3 regions of the Streptomyces aurantiaciflavus genome follow, and region 3 is predicted to be linked to each of the others. Evidence: predicted binding sites of a transcription regulator. Region 3 holds the regulator's gene; each other region holds the start of a gene.
The links. Region 3 encodes HrcA, which represses chaperone genes, less so after heat shock. Its sites were predicted from a motif close to TTNGCACTCNGNNNNNCNGAGTGCNAA; they were not measured.

Region 1 (5,953 bases), on a different contig from region 3:
TGGCGGCGGGCTTTCGACTTCTCGATCCGGGTGGACGGCCAGCTCGCCCAGGACGATCTGGTGTGCAGCCGCTGGACCTGGCAGGGCCGGCACAAGGGCGACTTCCTCGGCATCTCGGCCACCGGTCAGGAGGCCACGATGACCGGCATGACCTGGCACCGGTTCCGGGGCGGGCAGATCTGCGAGGCGTGGTGGCAGTACGACCGGGCGGGGCTGCTGGAGCAGTTGGGGGTACTCGGTCGGTAGCCCGCGAGGATCAGCGAAGAAGCTCGACGAAGGGGATCGGTCAGGAGGAAGGCCCCGCTCCGGCGCGTGTGTGCGGAGCGGGGCTTTCGTGGTCGCTTCATCCGGCACACGGGGGCTCGGAGTCGAGCACGCTCACGTCAGCTGGTCGCACGCGACGTCGAGGAACTCCCGTCGACTCGGCCGGATGTACGCCCAGATCTTCTCGTCCTGTGGTTCTCCCGGATCATCGGGGCCGTTCCTGATCACGTCCTGAACGGCGAACGCGAGCCGACGTGCCGCCTCGTTGACCTCGGACGCGCACAGCATGTGAATCGTCTTCTGCGCCACCCACATCTTGTCCAGGGTCTGCTTTGCCCGTGCCTGCCACTGTTCGTCGGTCAAGCGGTGGTGATAGCGGTCCACGGCGACCCGTTCGGCTTCCTGCACCGCGGTCAGGAAAGCGATGAGGTGGGTGAGGCGTTCGCTACGGCGCGCCTCGGCGCGTTCGCGAACGCTGCGTCGCGCCTCGGCCCGCTCCGACGCGCGTCCTGACGAGTGCTGGGCCAGGAACGACATGAGCCCGCCGAGTACGACGCCGATGAGCGGCGCCAGCGTTGTCCACACCATGCCTCACTGTGGCACTGGCGAGGTTGATCTCACTCTAATTTTGGATATTTCGCACGGTATCCGTACTCGTGGTGTAGGCGATCAACCAGCCGGCCCGGCATGCGTGAGGGGCGGTCGGACACCGCGTCAGTCGTCGGCCACCTGCGTCAGCACGGGCTGACGAGGGGCACGGCAACGCGAAGGCCCGGCACCCCTCGGGGTGCCGGGCCTCAACTCTGACTTATGTCAGTGGGCGTGGCCGTGGCCGTGGCCCGCGGCGGCCGGCTCTTCCTCTTCCTTCTTCTCGACGACCAGGGTCTCGGTCGTGAGGAGGAGGGAGGCGATGGAGGCGGCGTTCTCCAGGGCGGAGCGGGTGACCTTCACCGGGTCGATGACGCCGGCCTTGATCAGGTCGGTGTACTCGCCGGTGGCGGCGTTGTAGCCGTTGCCCTTCTCGAGCTCGGCGACCTTGGAGACGATGACGTAGCCCTCGAGGCCGGCGTTCTCGGCGATCCAGCGCAGCGGCTCGACGGCGGCGCGGCGGACCACGGAGACACCGGTGGCCTCGTCGCCGGTCTTGTCGAGGTTGCCCTCGAGGACCTTCACGGCGTGGACCAGCGCGGAGCCACCACCGGAGACGATGCCCTCCTCGACCGCGGCGCGGGTCGCGGAGATGGCGTCCTCCAGACGGTGCTTCTTCTCCTTCAGCTCCACCTCGGTGGCGGCGCCGACCTTGATCACGCACACGCCGCCGGCCAGCTTCGCGAGGCGCTCCTGGAGCTTCTCGCGGTCCCAGTCGGAGTCGGTGTTCTCGATCTCGGCCTTGATCTGGGCGACGCGGCCCTGGACGTCCTCGGAGTTGCCGGCGCCGTCGACGATGGTGGTGTCGTCCTTGGTGACGGTGACGCGGCGGGCGGAGCCGAGCACGTCGACGCCGACCTGGTCGAGCTTGAGGCCGACCTCCTCGGAGATGACGGTGGCGCCGGTCAGGACGGCCATGTCCTGCAGCATCGCCTTGCGGCGGTCACCGAAGCCCGGGGCCTTGACGGCCACCGCGTTGAAGGTGCCGCGGATCTTGTTCACGACGAGGGTGGACAGGGCCTCGCCCTCGACGTCCTCGGCGATGATCAGCAGCGGCTTGGAGGAGTTGGTCTGGATGACCTTCTCCAGCAGCGGCAGCAGGTCGGCGATGGAGGAGATCTTGCCCTGGTTGATGAGGATGTACGGGTCCTCCAGGACGGCCTCCATGCGCTCCTGGTCCGTCACGAAGTACGGCGACAGGTAGCCCTTGTCGAAGGCCATGCCCTCGGTGAAGTCCAGCTCCAGACCGAAGGTGTTGGACTCCTCGACGGTGATGACACCGTCCTTGCCGACCTTGTCCATCGCCTCGGCGATGAGCTCGCCGACCTGCTGGTCCTGGGCGGACAGCGCGGCGACGGCGGCGATGTCGGACTTCTCGTCGATCGGGCGCGCGGAGGCGAGCAGGTCGTCGGAGACGGCCTTGACCGCGGCGTCGATGCCCTTCTTCAGGGCGGCCGGGGAGGCGCCGGCGGCGACGTTCTTCAGGCCCTCACGGACCAGCGCCTGGGCCAGGACCGTGGCGGTGGTGGTGCCGTCACCAGCGATGTCGTTGGTCTTGGTCGCCACCTCCTTCACCAGCTGCGCGCCGAGGTTCTCGTACGGGTCCTCGATCTCGACCTCGCGGGCGATCGTGACACCGTCGTTGGTGATGGTGGGGGCACCGAACTTCTTGTCGATGACGACGTTGCGGCCCTTGGGGCCGATCGTCACCTTGACCGTGTCGGCCAGCTTGTTGACGCCGCGCTCGAGGGCGCGACGGGCGTCCTCGTCGAACTTCAGGATCTTCGCCATGACAGCGGGAGCCCTCTCGGAAATCTGTGGGTGAAAAAGACACTGCGCCCCGGGCGCCCGGCTTCTTATGTGGTCGCGGGGGCCAGGGGCGCAGCTTCAAGCAACAAATTGCTCGAGGTGAATTACTTCTCGATGATCGCGAGGACGTCGCGAGCCGAGAGGACGAGGTACTCCTCGCCGTTGTACTTCACCTCGGTGCCGCCGTACTTGCTGTACAGGACGACGTCGCCGACCTTGACGTCGAGCGGAAGGCGCTCGCCGTTCTCGAAGCGGCCCGGGCCCACGGCGAGGACGGCGCCCTCCTGGGGCTTCTCCTTCGCGGTGTCCGGGATGACCAGGCCAGAGGCCGTGGTCTGCTCGGCGTCGAGCGGCTGGACCACGATGCGGTCCTCGAGCGGCTTGATGGCAACCTTGGAGCTGGCGGTCGTCACGATCCGACCTCCCCCTTCGGAGATCTCACGGGGTTAACTGTCTGAGGTGGCGACCAGGTCGATCCGTCGTCGCGGGTGCCGGACCTGCCCGTCGCGTTGTTGGCACTCTCCAACGGGGAGTGCCAGAGCTGAGACTATGACCGGGGTTAGCACTCGGTCAAGCGGAGTGCCAATGCCTGCGGCGCGTCGGCAGGTTTTTCAGCTGGCGTGAGTGTCGTTGTGGCCGTGTCTTCGGGTGGGCGCCGCTGGGGGCTGCCGCCCCCGGACCCCCGCTTCGGCCCTGGACGGGCCTCGTCCTCGATCGCCGGACGGGCTGATCTTGCGGGCCCCGCGCCGCGAAGTTCACCCCTTCGGGCGGGTGGACGGGATACCCCCGCCGGAACAGAACAACGTGACCGACGGGTGGCGGGCCGCCGCCCACTCCCCAGCGCCCCAAAGCCCCATCAGCCCCATCAGCCCCATCAGCCCCATCAGCCCAATCAGCCCCGTCAGCCCCATCAGCCCCAGCACCAGCACCAGCACCAGCACCAGCACCAGCACCAGCACGGTCGCGACAAACCCTCGTTCTCGAACGCCGAACAAGCCGAGTTGGCTGCCGTACCGTCCCCCCGCCCGTCATCCGTGTCCCACCGCCGGGTGCTGTCTGGCGGCGCTGCCCGTGCCGGTGGAGGCGCTACAGGTAGTCCTCCAACCGGCCCACCGTCAGGCCCTGTTCCTGCGCCCGCCGCAGCAGCCTGGTCGTCCGTTCCCTGAGGCTCGGGCCCGTCGCCTCGTCGGGGTCGACGGCGATGATGTCGCCGGGACGGAGGTGGCGGGAGCCGTGGGTGAAGGTGAGGTCCGTGGGGCCCATCGAGGCGCGCCAGAGGACGATCGCGGTGATGCCGCAGTCGGCGGCGGCACGCAGGGTGGTGGTGTCGTAGGTGCCGTAGGGCGGGCGGAAGAGGCGGGGGCGCAGGCCGAAGCGGGACTTGAGTTTGTCCTGCTGGCCGCAGATCTCGGCGCGCTGGCCGGCGTAGGGCAGGCCGCGCAGGGCGGGGTGGTCGAGGGTGTGGTTCTGGATGCCGGCGCCGACGGACCGCAGGCGGGCGAAGTGGGCGTAGGCGGGGCCCACCACGCTGTCCGTGAGGAACATGGTCACCGGGAGACGGAGGTCGCGGACCAGCTCGGTGAAGCGGGGGTCGCGTTCGGCGCCGTCGTCGTAGGTGAGGAAGACGACCTTGTCGCGGGTCGGGATGTGGTCGACGACCGGGGGGAGGGACGTGTGGCTCGCGGTGCTCGGTCCGGACGCGGGGGTGGGGGGCGGGGAGAGGGGGGCCGTCAGGCCCCAGCGGCGATAGGGGTCCCCCCGCTCGAGCGGAGCCGAGAGCGGCTGTTCCGGTGCCGGGCCGTGGTCCGGTCGTACGCGTTCCGCCGCCTTCCTGCCCAGTCGTTCGATCGGGTCGACGGACTGGGCGCAGCCGGTCAGGGTCGTCAGCGTCAGTGCCATCAGGGTCAGCAGGGCGGCTGCGCGCCCGCGTTCTCTCACAGGTAGTCCTCCAGGCGGGCCACCGCGTATCCCTTCTCCGTGACCTTGTTCAGGAACCGGCGGACCATGTCGGGCATCGTGCCCGCCCCTTCGGCCCGGCCGCGGAAGTGGCTCAGGACGATGTCGCCGGGGTGGAGGTCGCGGTCCCCCTCGCGGTACTCCCAGTGGTCGGCGAAGACCTCCTCGTTCCAGAGTGGCGCGTACCTCACGCCACAGGCCTTCGCGGCACGCAGGGTGTCGCGGTCGTAGTTCCCGAACGGCGGCCGGAAGAGGGTGGGCCGTTGACCGAAGCGCTCCTCGATCACGTCCTGCATGCCGCAGATCTCGCGCTTCTGGCGCATGTAGGACAGACCCGGCAGGTACGGGTGGTGGAGGGTGTGGTTGTTCAGGGCCACTCCGGTGTCCTGCATCTTCTCGAAGTAGCCGTAGTCGTCCTTGACGAGGTAGTCGCTGAGGAAGGCGGTGTACGGGATCTTCAGTTCGCCCATCATCCGCAGGAACTCGGGGTCCTTCTCGGCGCCGTCGTCGATGGTCAGGAAGACGACCTTGTGACGGGTGGGGATCGTGGTGAAGACAGGGGGGAGGTCCAGCTCCTCGTGGCCGGTCACCTCGAAGCCTTCGCGGGTGGTGATCGCCGGCTTCGGCCTGGGGGGTGCCGGGGGTGTCAGCGGGACCTTCCTCAGGCCCCAGCGCTTCGCCGCCGCGACCCTGGCCGAGTGGTGGGCGCGCAGCCTTTCGGCGTACGAGTGCAGGGCGCCGGCCGGCGGGGCCTGGCCGGGCTGCTGACCGGAGGCGGGACGGATCGCGAAGTCGCTGCCCTCCGCGCAGCCCGAGACGATGGCGGTCGCGGCGAGGACGGCCAGGCCGCCACGGAATCCCATCCGCCGCATCCCCTTTTTATCATTTTGTACTACTGATCCCATGGCGCCGGATCATCGCAGTCACCGCCCCCCGAACCCGTCCGACACCGCTGCCGGAGGCGCACCATCCACCGACTGGCCCACAATGAGCCGGTGAACGACCTCGCTCCCCTCCTCACCCCCGAGGGCCGCGCCCTCCTCGACGCCGTGCGCGGCACCGCCCTCGCCGACGAACTCGCCGTCGCCACCCGGCTGCGCCGCGAGCACCCCGCCGAACTCGTCTCGGCGGCCCTCGGGCAGGCCCGGCTGCGGCAGCGGGCGTCGGCGAAGTTCGGGGCGGACGCGGAGCGGATGTTCTTCACGCCGAACGGGGTCGAGCAGTCGACGCGGGCGAGTGTCGCGACGTATCGGGCCGAGTGCTTCGCGGCACTGGG
Region 2 (5,953 bases), on a different contig from region 3:
GGCCAGCTGCTCCTCGCCGTGGAACCGCGGCACCCGGTCGCTCTGCCCGGCCGACTCGTGGCCGACGTACGTCCCCTCGGTGACGATCAGACCGACACCGGCGGCGGCCCGGCGGGCGTAGTACGACACCACGTCCTCGCCGGGGACGCCCCCCGGTGAGAACATGCGCGTCATGGGCGCCATCGCGATGCGGTTGGGAACGATCAGGCCGTTGATCGAGACGGGCCGGGAGAGAATCTCGGCGGCGCGGGAGGCGGCGGGGGTGACGGTCACGTCAGGGGCTCCTCGAAGAGGTCGTCGGACATCGAGCAGTCGTCATCGGGCAGTTGGCGTTCCGGGCGGTATGTGCATACGCATTGACCGCCCGGGAACGTCAACCGCTCCGCCGTCCCTGCCATTCCGCCCTGGCGCCGAGAGCCCCTGTGACCCCGGACACGGTACGAACCCGGAGGTCGCCGGCCGGTCCGCGCGGTGCGGCCAGGCCCCGCGACGCCGGGGATGATCCAAACGACAGGGCCTAGGGAACGAGTTTGAGGAGCCTGTTGGGCGAGCCGGTGCCGATGTCGCGCAGCACTCCGGTCGTCGCTCCGTTCACGAGGGCACTGTGCACGGCCGCCGGGGTCGCGGTGGGGTGGGACGTCAGGTAGACGGCCGCGGCTCCCGCGACATGGGGGGTGGCCATCGAGGTGCCGGAAAGGGTGGCCGTGGCGGTGTCGCCGGTGTGCCAGCCGGCGGTGATGGAGGAGCCTGGGGCGAACAGGTCGAGGACCGGGCCGTAGTTGGAGTAGGCGGCTCGGTAGTCGGCACTGGTGCCGGCGCCGACGGTGAGCGCGGCGGGTACCCGGGCGGGCGAGGAAGTGGCCGCGTCCGCGTTCGAGTTGCCGGCGGCGACGGCATAGGTGACGCCGGAGGCGATGGAGTTCTTCACCGCGTTGTCCAGCGCGGTGCTGGCGCCGCCGCCGAGCGACATGTTGGCGACCGCGGGACGGGCGCGCTGGGCGGTGACCCAGTCCACACCCGCGATGACGCCCGACGTCGTGCCGGAACCGCCGTTGTCGAGGACCCGCACCGCCACGACCCTGGCGGCCTTCGCCACACCGTATGTCGTGCCGGCGACCGTGGTGGCGACATGGGTGCCGTGTCCGTTGCCGTCGGCGGCGACGGTGTCCCCGTCGATCGCGTCGTACCCGTAGGCGGCGCGCCCGGAGATCTGCTGGTGGGTGATGCGCACGCCGGTGTCGATGACGTACACCGTGGCACCGTTGCCGGCCGTGTTGGGGTAGGTGTACGTCCTGCTGAGCGGAAGCGCCGCCTGGTCGATCCGGTCGAGTCCCCAAGGAGGGTTGGTCTGGGTCGCGTCGAGGGTGACCCTCTGGTCCTTCTCGACGGACGCGACGTCGGGATCCGCCGCGAAACTCCGCGCTCCGGCGGCGCTGACGTGGACGGCGTAGCCGTTCATCGCGGAGGTGTAGGTCGCTTCCACGGTGGCGCCGTACTTGGCCGCGAGCCGCCGGCCTTCCTGCGAGGCCGCTCTGAATCCGGCGGACGACTTCAGCGTGACGAGGTAACTGTTGTCGATGCCGTAGGGGGAGTTCTCGTTCAGGACCTTCCCGCCGGCCGGGGCCGCCTCGGCGGGCAGGACGGCGCCGCTTCCCATCGCGGCGGCCGCGACGACCGCGGCGGCGGCTGCGACGGCTCGGCGCCGGGTCGTGAAGATTTTTCGCATGCTGAAGAGCCTTCCTCGGGCGGGCCCGTAACCCTGTGCGCGGTTACTGCTCCAGCGAGGATGACCTCATCACTCAAGCGAAATATGTGACTTCAGTACGGTTCGCCCTTTTGTGGCGGCCGGTTGCTGCGTATGGGCGGCCCGGTCCGCCGGGCGAACGGCCGAGGGCGGCACCCCCTGCCGGAACAGGGGGTGCCGCCCTCGGTACGAACGGACGGAACCGATCCTCGAAGGTCTTCGAAGGATCAGAAGTCCATGTCACCGCCCGGCATGCCGCCGCCGGCCGGGGCCGCGGCCTTCTCCGGCTTGTCGGCGATGACGGCCTCGGTGGTGAGGAACAGCGCGGCGATCGACGCGGCGTTCTGCAGCGCGGAGCGCGTCACCTTGGCCGGGTCGATGATGCCCTCGGCGACCAGGTCGACGTACTCACCGGTCGCGGCGTTCAGACCGTGACCCGGGGTCAGGTTGCGCACCTTCTCCACCACGACGCCGCCCTCGAGGCCGGCGTTGACGGCGATCTGCTTCAGCGGGGCCTCGAGCGCCAGCTTGACGGCGGCGGCACCGGTGGCCTCGTCGCCCTCGAGCTCCAGCTTCTCGAAGACCTGGGAGGCCTGGAGCAGGGCCACGCCACCACCGGCGACGATGCCCTCCTCGACGGCCGCCTTCGCGTTGCGGACGGCGTCCTCGATGCGGTGCTTGCGCTCCTTGAGCTCGACCTCGGTGGCGGCACCGGCCTTGATGACGGCCACGCCGCCCGCGAGCTTGGCCAGGCGCTCCTGGAGCTTCTCGCGGTCGTAGTCGGAGTCGCTGTTCTCGATCTCGGCGCGGATCTGGTTCACGCGGCCCGCGACCTGCTCCGAGGAGCCGGCGCCGTCGACGATGGTGGTCTCGTCCTTGGTGATGACGACCTTGCGGGCCTTGCCCAGGAGGTCCAGGGAGGTGTTCTCGAGCTTGAGACCGACCTCCTCGGAGATGACCTCGCCGCCGGTGAGGATGGCGATGTCGTTCAGCATCGCCTTGCGGCGGTCGCCGAAGCCCGGGGCCTTGACGGCGACGGACTTGAAGGTGCCGCGGATCTTGTTGACGACCAGGGTCGACAGGGCCTCGCCCTCGACGTCCTCGGCGATGATCAGCAGCGGCTTGCCCGACTGCATGACCTTCTCCAGGAGCGGGAGCAGGTCCTTGACGTTCGCGATCTTGGAGTTCGCGATCAGAATGTACGGGTCGTCGAGGACGGCCTCCATACGCTCCATGTCGGTCGCGAAGTACGCCGAGATGTAGCCCTTGTCGAAGCGCATACCCTCGGTGAGCTCCAGCTCCAGACCGAAGGTCTGGGACTCCTCGACGGTGATGACGCCTTCCTTGCCGACCTTGTCCATCGCCTCGGCGATGAGCTCGCCGATCTGGGTGTCGGCGGCGGAGATGGACGCGGTGGAGGCGATCTGCTCCTTGGTCTCGACGTCCTTCGCCTGCTCGAGCAGGGCGGCGGAGACGGCCTCGACGGCCTTCTCGATACCGCGCTTGAGGGCCATCGGGTTGGCGCCGGCGGCTACGTTGCGCAGCCCCTCCTTGACCAGGGCCTGGGCGAGAACGGTCGCGGTGGTCGTACCGTCACCGGCGACGTCGTCCGTCTTCTTGGCGACTTCCTTGACCAGCTCGGCGCCGATCTTCTCGTACGGGTCCTCGAGCTCGATCTCCTTGGCGATGGAGACACCGTCGTTGGTGATCGTGGGGGCGCCCCACTTCTTCTCGAGGACGACGTTGCGGCCCTTGGGGCCGAGGGTCACCTTGACGGCGTCCGCGAGCTGGTTCATGCCGCGCTCGAGGCCGCGCCGCGCCTCCTCGTCGAACGCGATGATCTTGGCCATGTGAAGTGGTCCCTCCAGGACTGGGGGTGATTCCTTCGGACCGCGCCCGCGCCCGCGACGGACGGCTCCCGACCCGGTGGTTCCTTGCCCCACCCGGCCCGCGAGCCTCACCGACCCGGTCCTTCGTTGTCACTCTCACCTTCAGAGTGCTAACGCCAATGATTAGCACTCGGCCCTCCCGAGTGCAAGGTGCGCCCGCGAAGCCGGCTCGTTGAGGGTGGCGGTCGGGTGGCGGGTGAGAGCGAGCGGCTCGGGGTGATCGTCCCGGGACGAACCGGGCGAAGGGGCCCGCGGCCTGCGGTGTGCCCCCGCGGCCGGCGCGAAGGGCCCGCACGGGCAGCACGAAGGGCCCGCACCCCCGTCGGGATGCGAGCCCTTCGCTGAAAAATATTCAGGCGGTGACGCGAACCATGTCGGCCTGCGGGCCCTTCTGGCCCTGCGAGATCTCGAACTCGACCCGCTGGCCCTCTTCCAGGGTGCGGTAGCCGTCCATCTGAATCGCGCTGTAGTGGACGAAGACGTCCGCACCACCGTCGACCGCGATGAAGCCGTACCCCTTCTCCGCGTTGAACCACTTGACGGTGCCCTGAGCCATGCCTAACTCCCCTATTACTGGCCCTTGCACAGATCCACACTTCGCGGACCCGGGTCAGACCTCACCCCCCAGTTGATTGGGGGCGTGCGCCGGAACGCGTCGACCGCGGCTGAATGTATCTGTCCAACTGCCGTCTGCAACAGGTCAATCGGACGAGAATTCCGGACGCCAAGGGTCCGGAATATGGTGAGAATTCCCCCGAATTCAGGGCAAGTCGGGCTCCACAAAGGGAACGAAAGGCGCAAAACACCTGCACACTTTGGCTACTTCTCATCGCATGCGAAGCCGAAATTCCAGGGCGCCCGGCATGCGATGGGCGGCGCGTTCCCCAACTGTACCGCGCTCAACCACACAGAATTGCCCCCTCCGCTTCTCTCACGGAGGGGGCAATTCGATGAACTCTCGGTAATCGCTGTTACCGACGGTTACTACCGGCGGGTACTGAACCTCGGTCAGCCGCCCGCGACCGCCGGAATGATGGACACCCCGGCGCCGTCCGGGGTCGCCGTCTCCAGGCCCTGCTCGAACCGGACGTCGTCGTCGTTCACGTACACGTTGACGAACCGGCGCAGCTTGCCCTGGTCGTCGAGAACGCGCGCGGCGATACCGGTGTGGTTCTTCTCCAGGTCGGCGATGACCTCACCAAGGGTGGCCCCCTCGGCAAAGACCTCGGCCTGACCGCCGGTGTAGGTACGCAGGATGGTGGGGATGCGGACGGTGACGCTCACGATGTGACCTCCGGTCTGTACAGCGCCCCCAGGGGCGCGGGGCTGTGCTCAAGGTGCGGCTACCGCCGCGCGGGCGCGACCAGCCACGCACGGCCCGCAGACGAACAACTACGCGCTTACGCGAGACCAGCTTCCCGGAACGACTCCAGGTTGGGACGAATGGTCGCGGTCAGCCCGGTCCCGGCCACCGCGTCCAGCGTCTTGAGGCCGTCACCGGTGTTGAGGACGACGGTCGTGAGGCTCGGGTCCAGCAGCCCGCTCTCGATCAGCTTCTTCGTGACGCCGACCGTCACACCACCGGCGGTCTCCGCGAAGATCCCCTCGGTCCGGGCGAGCAGCCGGATCGCGTCGACCACCTGCTCGTCGGTCACGTCCTCCACCGCGCCGCCCGTACGCCGCGCGATGTCGAGAACGTACGGACCGTCCGCCGGGTTGCCGATGGCCAGGGACTTGGCGATCGTGTTCGGCTTCTGGGGGCGGACGACGTCGTGGCCGGCCTTGAAGGCGACGGACACCGGCGAGCAGCCCTCGGCCTGCGCGCCGAAGATCTTGTACGGCTTGTCCTCGACGAGCCCGAGCTTGATCAGCTCCTGCAGACCCTTGTCGATCTTGGTGAGCTGCGAACCGGAGGCGATCGGCACCACGATCTGGTCCGGCAGCCGCCAGCCGAGCTGCTCGCAGATCTCGTACGCCAGCGTCTTGGAGCCCTCGGCGTAGTACGGCCGCAGGTTCACGTTGACGAAGCCCCAGCCCTCGCCTGCCGGGTCGCCGATGAGTTCGGAGCAGAAGCGGTTGACGTCGTCGTAGTTGCCCTCGATGCCGACGAGCTCGCCGCCGTAGATCGCGGCCATGACGACCTTGCCCTGCTCCAGGTCGTGCGGGATGAACACGCAGGAGCGGAAGCCGGCGCGGGCGGCGGCGGCGCCGACGGCGCCGGCGAGGTTGCCGGTGGAGGAGCAGGACAGGGTGGTGAAGCCGAAGGCGCGGGCGGCCTCCAGGGCCTGGGCGACGACGCGGTCCTTGAAGGAGTGCGTCG
Region 3 (5,953 bases):
ACCTCGCCCTCGGCCCAGCGCCCGGCGCCGTCGGTGAGGACGACCGTCTCACCGGCCCGCAGCCGCTTCACGGAGACGGCGTGCCGCCCTTCGGGCCCGTCCAGCACGAACTCGGCGCGGCCGGAAGGGAGTTCCTCGACGACGAAGACGGGCGCGGTCACCGGCCACCGTCCTCGTCGCCGGTGCCACCGCCCGGCAACACGGCCCGCGCCGCGCCGGCCTCGGCCACCAGCACCTCCACCAGCTCACCCGCCGGGAGCTCGCGGGCCATCCGGTGCCCCTGCCCCGCCCACAGCGCCATGCCCTGTGCGTCACCGGCCTTGGCGGCCGCCTTGCGCAGCGGCGAGGTGAGGTGGTGGACCTCCGGGTAGGCGGCGGGGGCGTACGGGCCGTGCTCGCGCAGGAACCGGTTGACCAGGCCGCGGGCCGGGCGGCCGGAGAAGGCGCGGGTCAGCTCGGTGCGCACGAAGAGGGGGTTGGTCAGCGCCTGCTTGTGCACGGCGGCCGCGCCGGACTCGGGCGTCGCCAGGAACGCCGTGCCCATCTGGGCCGCGCTCGCGCCCGCCGCGAGGACCGCGGTGATCTGGCTGCCGCGCATGATGCCGCCGGCGGCGACGAGGGGCAGGCTCACGGCCTCCCGGACCTGGGCGAGCAGCGAGAGCAGCCCGATGCCGGACCCGTCGTTCTCCGAAATGTCTCGGTGGGTGCCCTGGTGTCCGCCGGCCTCCACGCCCTGCACGATCACCGCGTCCGCGCCCGCCTGCTCCACGGCGAGGGCCTCCTCGACGGTGGTCGCGGTGACGAGCGTGAACGTTCCGGCGCGGCGCAGGGCATCCAGCACGTCCCGCTCGGGCACACCGAAGTGGAAGGACACCACCGGCACCGGGTTGTCCAGCAGCACGGCCAGTTTGGCGTCGTAGCCGTCGTCCCGGCCGCTGTCGGGGTCCCCCAGCTCCGTCTCGTACCAGGCGGCCTCGCCGGCCAGCTGGTGGGCGTACACCTCGACCGCACCGGTCTCCGCGTACTCCGGCTGCGGCATGAACAGGTTCACGCCGAAGGGACGGGCCGTGAGCCCCCGCAGCTGCTTGATCTCCTGGTACATGCCGTCGGCGGTCTTGTACCCGCCGGCCAGGAACCCGAGCCCGCCGGCCTCGGACACGGCGGCAGCGAGCTGCGGAACGGAGACGCCGCCCGCCATGGGGGCCTGCACGATCGGGTGAGGGAAGAGATCGGTCAGCGCGGAGGACATGACGGCATGTTGTCACGTCCTCCGAACAAGTCCGAATCCGGCTGTCCGTTTGGTTCTCGGACTGCCGAGTCGGGTGGTGGGCGGGCGAGACCGGGGTCCAGGGGGGCGGAGCCCCCTGGCGGGTCGAAGGGGCGGAGCCCCTTCCCTCACCGACCGTTGAACGCGTCCTTCAGCCGCGAGAACAGCCCCTGCTGCCCGGGCTGGAACTGCCCCTGAGGCCGCTCCTCGCCCCGCAGCTTCGCCAGCTCGCGCAGCAACCGCTCCTGCTCGGGATCCAGCTTCGTCGGCGTCTGCACCTCCACGTGGACGATGAGATCGCCGCGCCCGCCACCCCGCAGGTGCGTCACACCCCGTCCGTGCAGCGGAATCGACTGCCCGGACTGCGTGCCGGGCCGGATGTCGACCTCCTCCAGCCCGTCCAGCGTCTCCAGCGGCACCTTCGTGCCGAGCGCCGCCGCGGTCATCGGGATGGTGACCGTGCAGTGCAGATCGTCGCCGCGCCGCTGGAACATCGGGTGCGGCAGCTCATGGATCTCGACGTACAGGTCACCGGCGGGACCGCCGCCGGGCCCGACCTCGCCCTCACCGGCGAGCTGGATCCGCGTGCCGTTGTCGACACCGGCCGGAATCTTCACGGTGAGCGTCCGCCGCGACCGCACCCGTCCGTCGCCCGCGCACTCCGGGCACGGCGTGGGCACCACGGTCCCGAAGCCCTGGCACTGCGGGCAGGGCCGCGAGGTCATGACCTGGCCGAGGAAGGACCGCGTGACCTGCGACACCTCACCGCGCCCACGGCACATGTCGCACGTCTGGGCGGTGGTCCCCGGCGCCGCGCCCTCACCGTTGCAGGTGGAGCAGACGATCGCCGTGTCGACCTGGATGTCCTTGGTGGTGCCGAAGGCCGCCTCGTCGAGGTCGACCTCCAGCCGGATCATCGCGTCCTGACCCCGACGGGTACGCGAGCGCGGCCCGCGCTGGGACGCCGTGCCGAAGAAGGCGTCCATGATGTCGGAGAAGTTGCCGAAACCACCGGCTCCGAAGCCGCCCGCGCCGGCGCCGCCGGCCTGGGAGAGCGGGTCGCCGCCGAGGTCGTAGACCTGCTTCTTCTGCGGGTCCGACAGCACCTCGTAGGCGGCGTTGATCTCCTTGAACCGCTCCTGGGTCTTCGGATCCGGGTTGACGTCCGGGTGCAGCTCGCGGGCGAGCCGCCGGAAGGCCTTCTTGATCTCTTCCTGCGACGCGTCGCGGCGCACGCCGAGGACGGCGTAGTAGTCCGTGGCCACTTACGACTCCGCCAGGATCTGTCCGACGTACCGTGCCACTGCGCGTACCGCTCCCATCGTTCCCGGGTAATCCATGCGGGTCGGTCCGACCACGCCGAGCTTGGCGACTGCCTCGCCGCCCGAACCGTAGCCGACCGACACCACCGACGTGGAGTTGAGTCCCTCGTAGGCGTTCTCGTGACCGATGCGGACGGTCATGCCCGAATCTCCCGCCTCGCCCAGGAGTTTGAGGAGCACGACCTGCTCCTCGAGGGCCTCCAGGACGGGCCGGATGGTGAGGGGAAAGTCATGTCCGAAGCGGGTGAGATTGGCGGTGCCGCCGATCATCAGCCGCTCCTCGTTCTCCTCGACGAGGGTCTCCAGCAGGGTGGAGAGCACCGTCGAGACCGTGCCGCGGTCCTCCGCCTCGAAGGCGTCCGGCAGATCCTCCACCAGACGCGGCACGTCCGTGAACCGGCGGCCCGCGACCCGGCTGTTCAGCCGCGCGCGTAGATCCGCCAGCGAGGTCTCGCCGAACGGCGCCGGGCAGTCCACCATCCGCTGCTCGACCCGCCCGGTGTCCGTGATCAGCACGAGCATCAGGCGCGCGGGCGCGAGCGAGAGGAGCTCGACGTGCCGCACGGTGGACCGGGTCAGCGACGGGTACTGCACGACGGCGACCTGCCGCGTGAGCTGGGCGAGCAGCCGTACCGTCCGCGCCACGACGTCGTCGAGGTCGACGGCGCCGTCGAGGAAGTTCTGGATGGCCCGCCGTTCGGGGGCCGTCATCGGCTTGACTCCGGCCAGCTTGTCGACGAAGAGGCGGTACCCCTTGTCCGTGGGAATCCGCCCGGCGCTGGTGTGCGGCTGGGCGATGTACCCCTCGTCCTCCAGGGCGGCCATGTCGTTGCGGACCGTCGCCGGGGAGACGCCGAGGTTGTGCCGCTCCGTGAGCGCCTTGGAGCCCACCGGCTCCTCGGTGCCCACGTAGTCCTGGACGATGGCGCGCAGTACCTGGAGCCGTCGTTCACTCAGCATGCGCGCACACCTCCAGAAAGTCGTCCCCTTGGCGCCTTGCCTGGCACTCTTCACTTCCGAGTGCCAGCGCCCCCGGCCCAGTGTACGGCCGTGGGGTACGCCGTGGGCAAGGTCGGTCCCGTCGCACCCCGCCCGGGAAGGTTGTCCCGCTAGCGTCGCCTCATGACGGTGACTTGGGAAGAGCTCGGGTGGGAGCGGGTCGCGACGGGCGTCGGGCGGTGCCGCCTGCCGGTGTGGGACTGCACGGCCGGGCTGGTCGTCGGGCGTGAGGCGGCGCTGATGGTGGACGCGGGGTCGAGCCTCGCCGAGGGGACGCGGCTGCGGGTGCATGCGGAGGAGCTGGCGGGTCACCGTGTGACCCATCTCGCGCTCACGCATCCCCACTTCGACCATGTCCTCGGGGCGGCGGCGTTCGCGGGCGCGGAGGTGTTCGCGGAGGTGTTCGCGGAGTCGGTGCTCACGCGCAAGGGCCTCGGGGCGGAGGAGCTGCGCGCGGACGCGGTACGCAACGGCCTGGACGAGACGGCGGCGACGGAGGCCGTGGACACGCTCGTCCGCCCCCGCCACCTGGTCTCCGGGGAGTGGACCCTCGACCTGGGCGGCGGCAGGCAGGTCCTGCTGGCGAACGTGGGCCCCGGTCACACCGCGCACGACCTGGCGGTCCTCGTCCCCGGAAGTCCCGGCTCACCGGAGGTGGTGTTCTGCGGCGACCTGGTCGAGGAGTCCGGCGAGCCCCAGGCCGGCCCCGACGCCGTACCCTCCCACTGGCCTGCCGCTCTCGACCGCCTCCTCGGGCTCGGCGGCGAGGACGCGCTGTACGTGCCCGGTCACGGGGCGGTGGTGGACGCGGCGTTCGTCCGGGCGCAGCGGGACGCGCTGGCGACGCGTTTCGGCGTGTCGCCGTGAACGGCTCCCGGCTTCTCCTATCGTCATCCGAATGCGCCCACCCGTCTCCCGCCCCCGCCCTTCCAACGAGGGCCCTACGGGCCCGCGCCCTCGTACGTACTCCGCCGACCTGACCCCTCCCTGGAAGAAGCCGAAGCCCGTCCCCGAGGTCCCGGCGGAGCCCGGCCTGGTGGTGGAGGAGCCCGGCACCGGTTTCTGCGGCGCGGTGATCCGCTGCGAGGCGGGCACGGTCACCCTGGAGGACCGCTTCGGCAAGCACCGGGTGTTCCCGCTGGAGCCGCGCGGTTTCCTGCTGGAGGGCCGGGTGGTGACGCTGGTCCGGCCGTCGTCGGGCGGTCCGGTACGACCCACCCGTACCGCCTCCGGTTCGGTCGCCGTCCCCGGCGCCCGCGCGCGGGTCGCCCGCGCCGGCCGCATCTACGTCGAGGGCCGGCACGACGCCGAACTGGTCGAGAAGGTGTGGGGCGACGACCTGCGCATCGAGGGCGTGGTCGTGGAGTACCTGGAGGGCGTGGACGACCTGCCGTCGATCGTGGCCGAATTCGCCCCGGGGCCGGACGCGCGGCTGGGCGTCCTGGTGGACCATCTGGTGCCGGGTTCGAAGGAGTGGCGCATCGCGCAGTCGGTGACGAGCGAGCACGCGCTGGTGGTGGGCCACCCGTACATCGACATCTGGGAGGCGGTGAAGCCGTCCTCCCTGGGCATCGAGGCCTGGCCGCGCGTGCCGCACGGGCAGGACTGGAAGACGGGGGTGTGCCGGGCGCTGGGGTGGCCGTCGGAGAACACGGGGGCGGTGTGGCAGGCGATCCTGGCGCGGGTGGGGTCTTACAGGGACCTGGAGCCGGAGCTGCTGGGGAGGGTGGAGGAGTTGATCGACTTCGTCACGGGTAGCGGTGAGGCCTGACGTTGGGGAACGTTCCGAACTCGCCGGTGTCCAGTTCGAGCCCCAGCTCTTCCAGCGGCAGCGGCTCGCCAAACTTTGCGATGTGCTGCGTCCGGTAGTCGGCGTCCTCGCCCTTCCCCTCTGGCTTCGTCAACAGGACACACTGCGCCATGATCGGATCGACGATGAGATAGGCGGGCACGTTGCCTGCGGCGTAGATGGAACGCTTGACGCCGTAGTCCCGGTGGACGCTGGTCTTGGAAACGACTTCGACGACCATCGTGATCAATTGGCACGGCAGCAAACGCCCCGAACCGGGCAGGACGTCACGTGCCACGACCACGAGGTCCGGAACCGGCTCGCTTGCCTCATCAACGAGGTCAACGTCCTGGGTCTGGAGGGGATACCAGCGATCCAGCGGGATCTGCCGCTCCGTGAGCAGCACGATCAGGTTGTGCACCAGATCAGGGCTGGCCATCATCACGATTTCCCCCCGCAGAAGCTCTACTTTGAGTCCATCGGGCGGCTCAAAACCTTCGAAGAACTCTGCGACTCCACGTTCGTCCACAGCGGTCATCTCCGTGGCCTCCACATTCGCCGCTTACTGTCAGCGGC

Region 1: groES (co-chaperone GroES) is a predicted target of HrcA. The motif match lies at 3,281-3,307, and genes of this name have one in related genera.
Region 2: groL (chaperonin GroEL) is a predicted target of HrcA. The motif match lies at 3,757-3,783, and genes of this name have one in related genera.

The regions. Positions count from the first base shown of each region.
Region 1 covers NZ_JBNCAQ010000008.1:125,358-131,310, reverse strand. The annotation lists gene ACPT94_RS11340 (ester cyclase) at 1-246, shown strand, start outside; gene ACPT94_RS11335 (hypothetical protein) at 379-801, opposite strand; gene groL (chaperonin GroEL) at 1,078-2,703, opposite strand; gene groES (co-chaperone GroES) at 2,826-3,134, opposite strand; gene ACPT94_RS11320 (hypothetical protein) at 3,477-3,680, opposite strand; gene ACPT94_RS11315 (polysaccharide deacetylase family protein) at 3,808-4,620, opposite strand; gene ACPT94_RS11310 (polysaccharide deacetylase family protein) at 4,656-5,582, opposite strand; gene ACPT94_RS11305 (THUMP-like domain-containing protein) at 5,673-5,953, shown strand, end outside.
Region 2 covers NZ_JBNCAQ010000009.1:66,192-72,144, reverse strand. The annotation lists gene ACPT94_RS12515 (NADH:flavin oxidoreductase) at 1-273, opposite strand, end outside; gene ACPT94_RS12510 (S8 family peptidase) at 518-1,726, opposite strand; gene groL (chaperonin GroEL) at 1,972-3,594, opposite strand; gene ACPT94_RS12500 (cold-shock protein) at 3,986-4,189, opposite strand; gene ACPT94_RS12495 (ubiquitin-like small modifier protein 1) at 4,642-4,917, opposite strand; gene thrC (threonine synthase) at 5,034-5,953, opposite strand, start outside.
Region 3 covers NZ_JBNCAQ010000001.1:60,104-66,056, forward strand. The annotation lists gene ACPT94_RS00230 (16S rRNA (uracil(1498)-N(3))-methyltransferase) at 1-161, opposite strand, end outside; gene ACPT94_RS00235 (nitronate monooxygenase) at 158-1,249, opposite strand; gene dnaJ (molecular chaperone DnaJ) at 1,396-2,532, opposite strand; gene hrcA (heat-inducible transcriptional repressor HrcA) at 2,533-3,549, opposite strand; gene ACPT94_RS00250 (MBL fold metallo-hydrolase) at 3,712-4,455, shown strand; gene ACPT94_RS00255 (DUF3097 domain-containing protein) at 4,487-5,359, shown strand; gene ACPT94_RS00260 (Uma2 family endonuclease) at 5,337-5,915, opposite strand.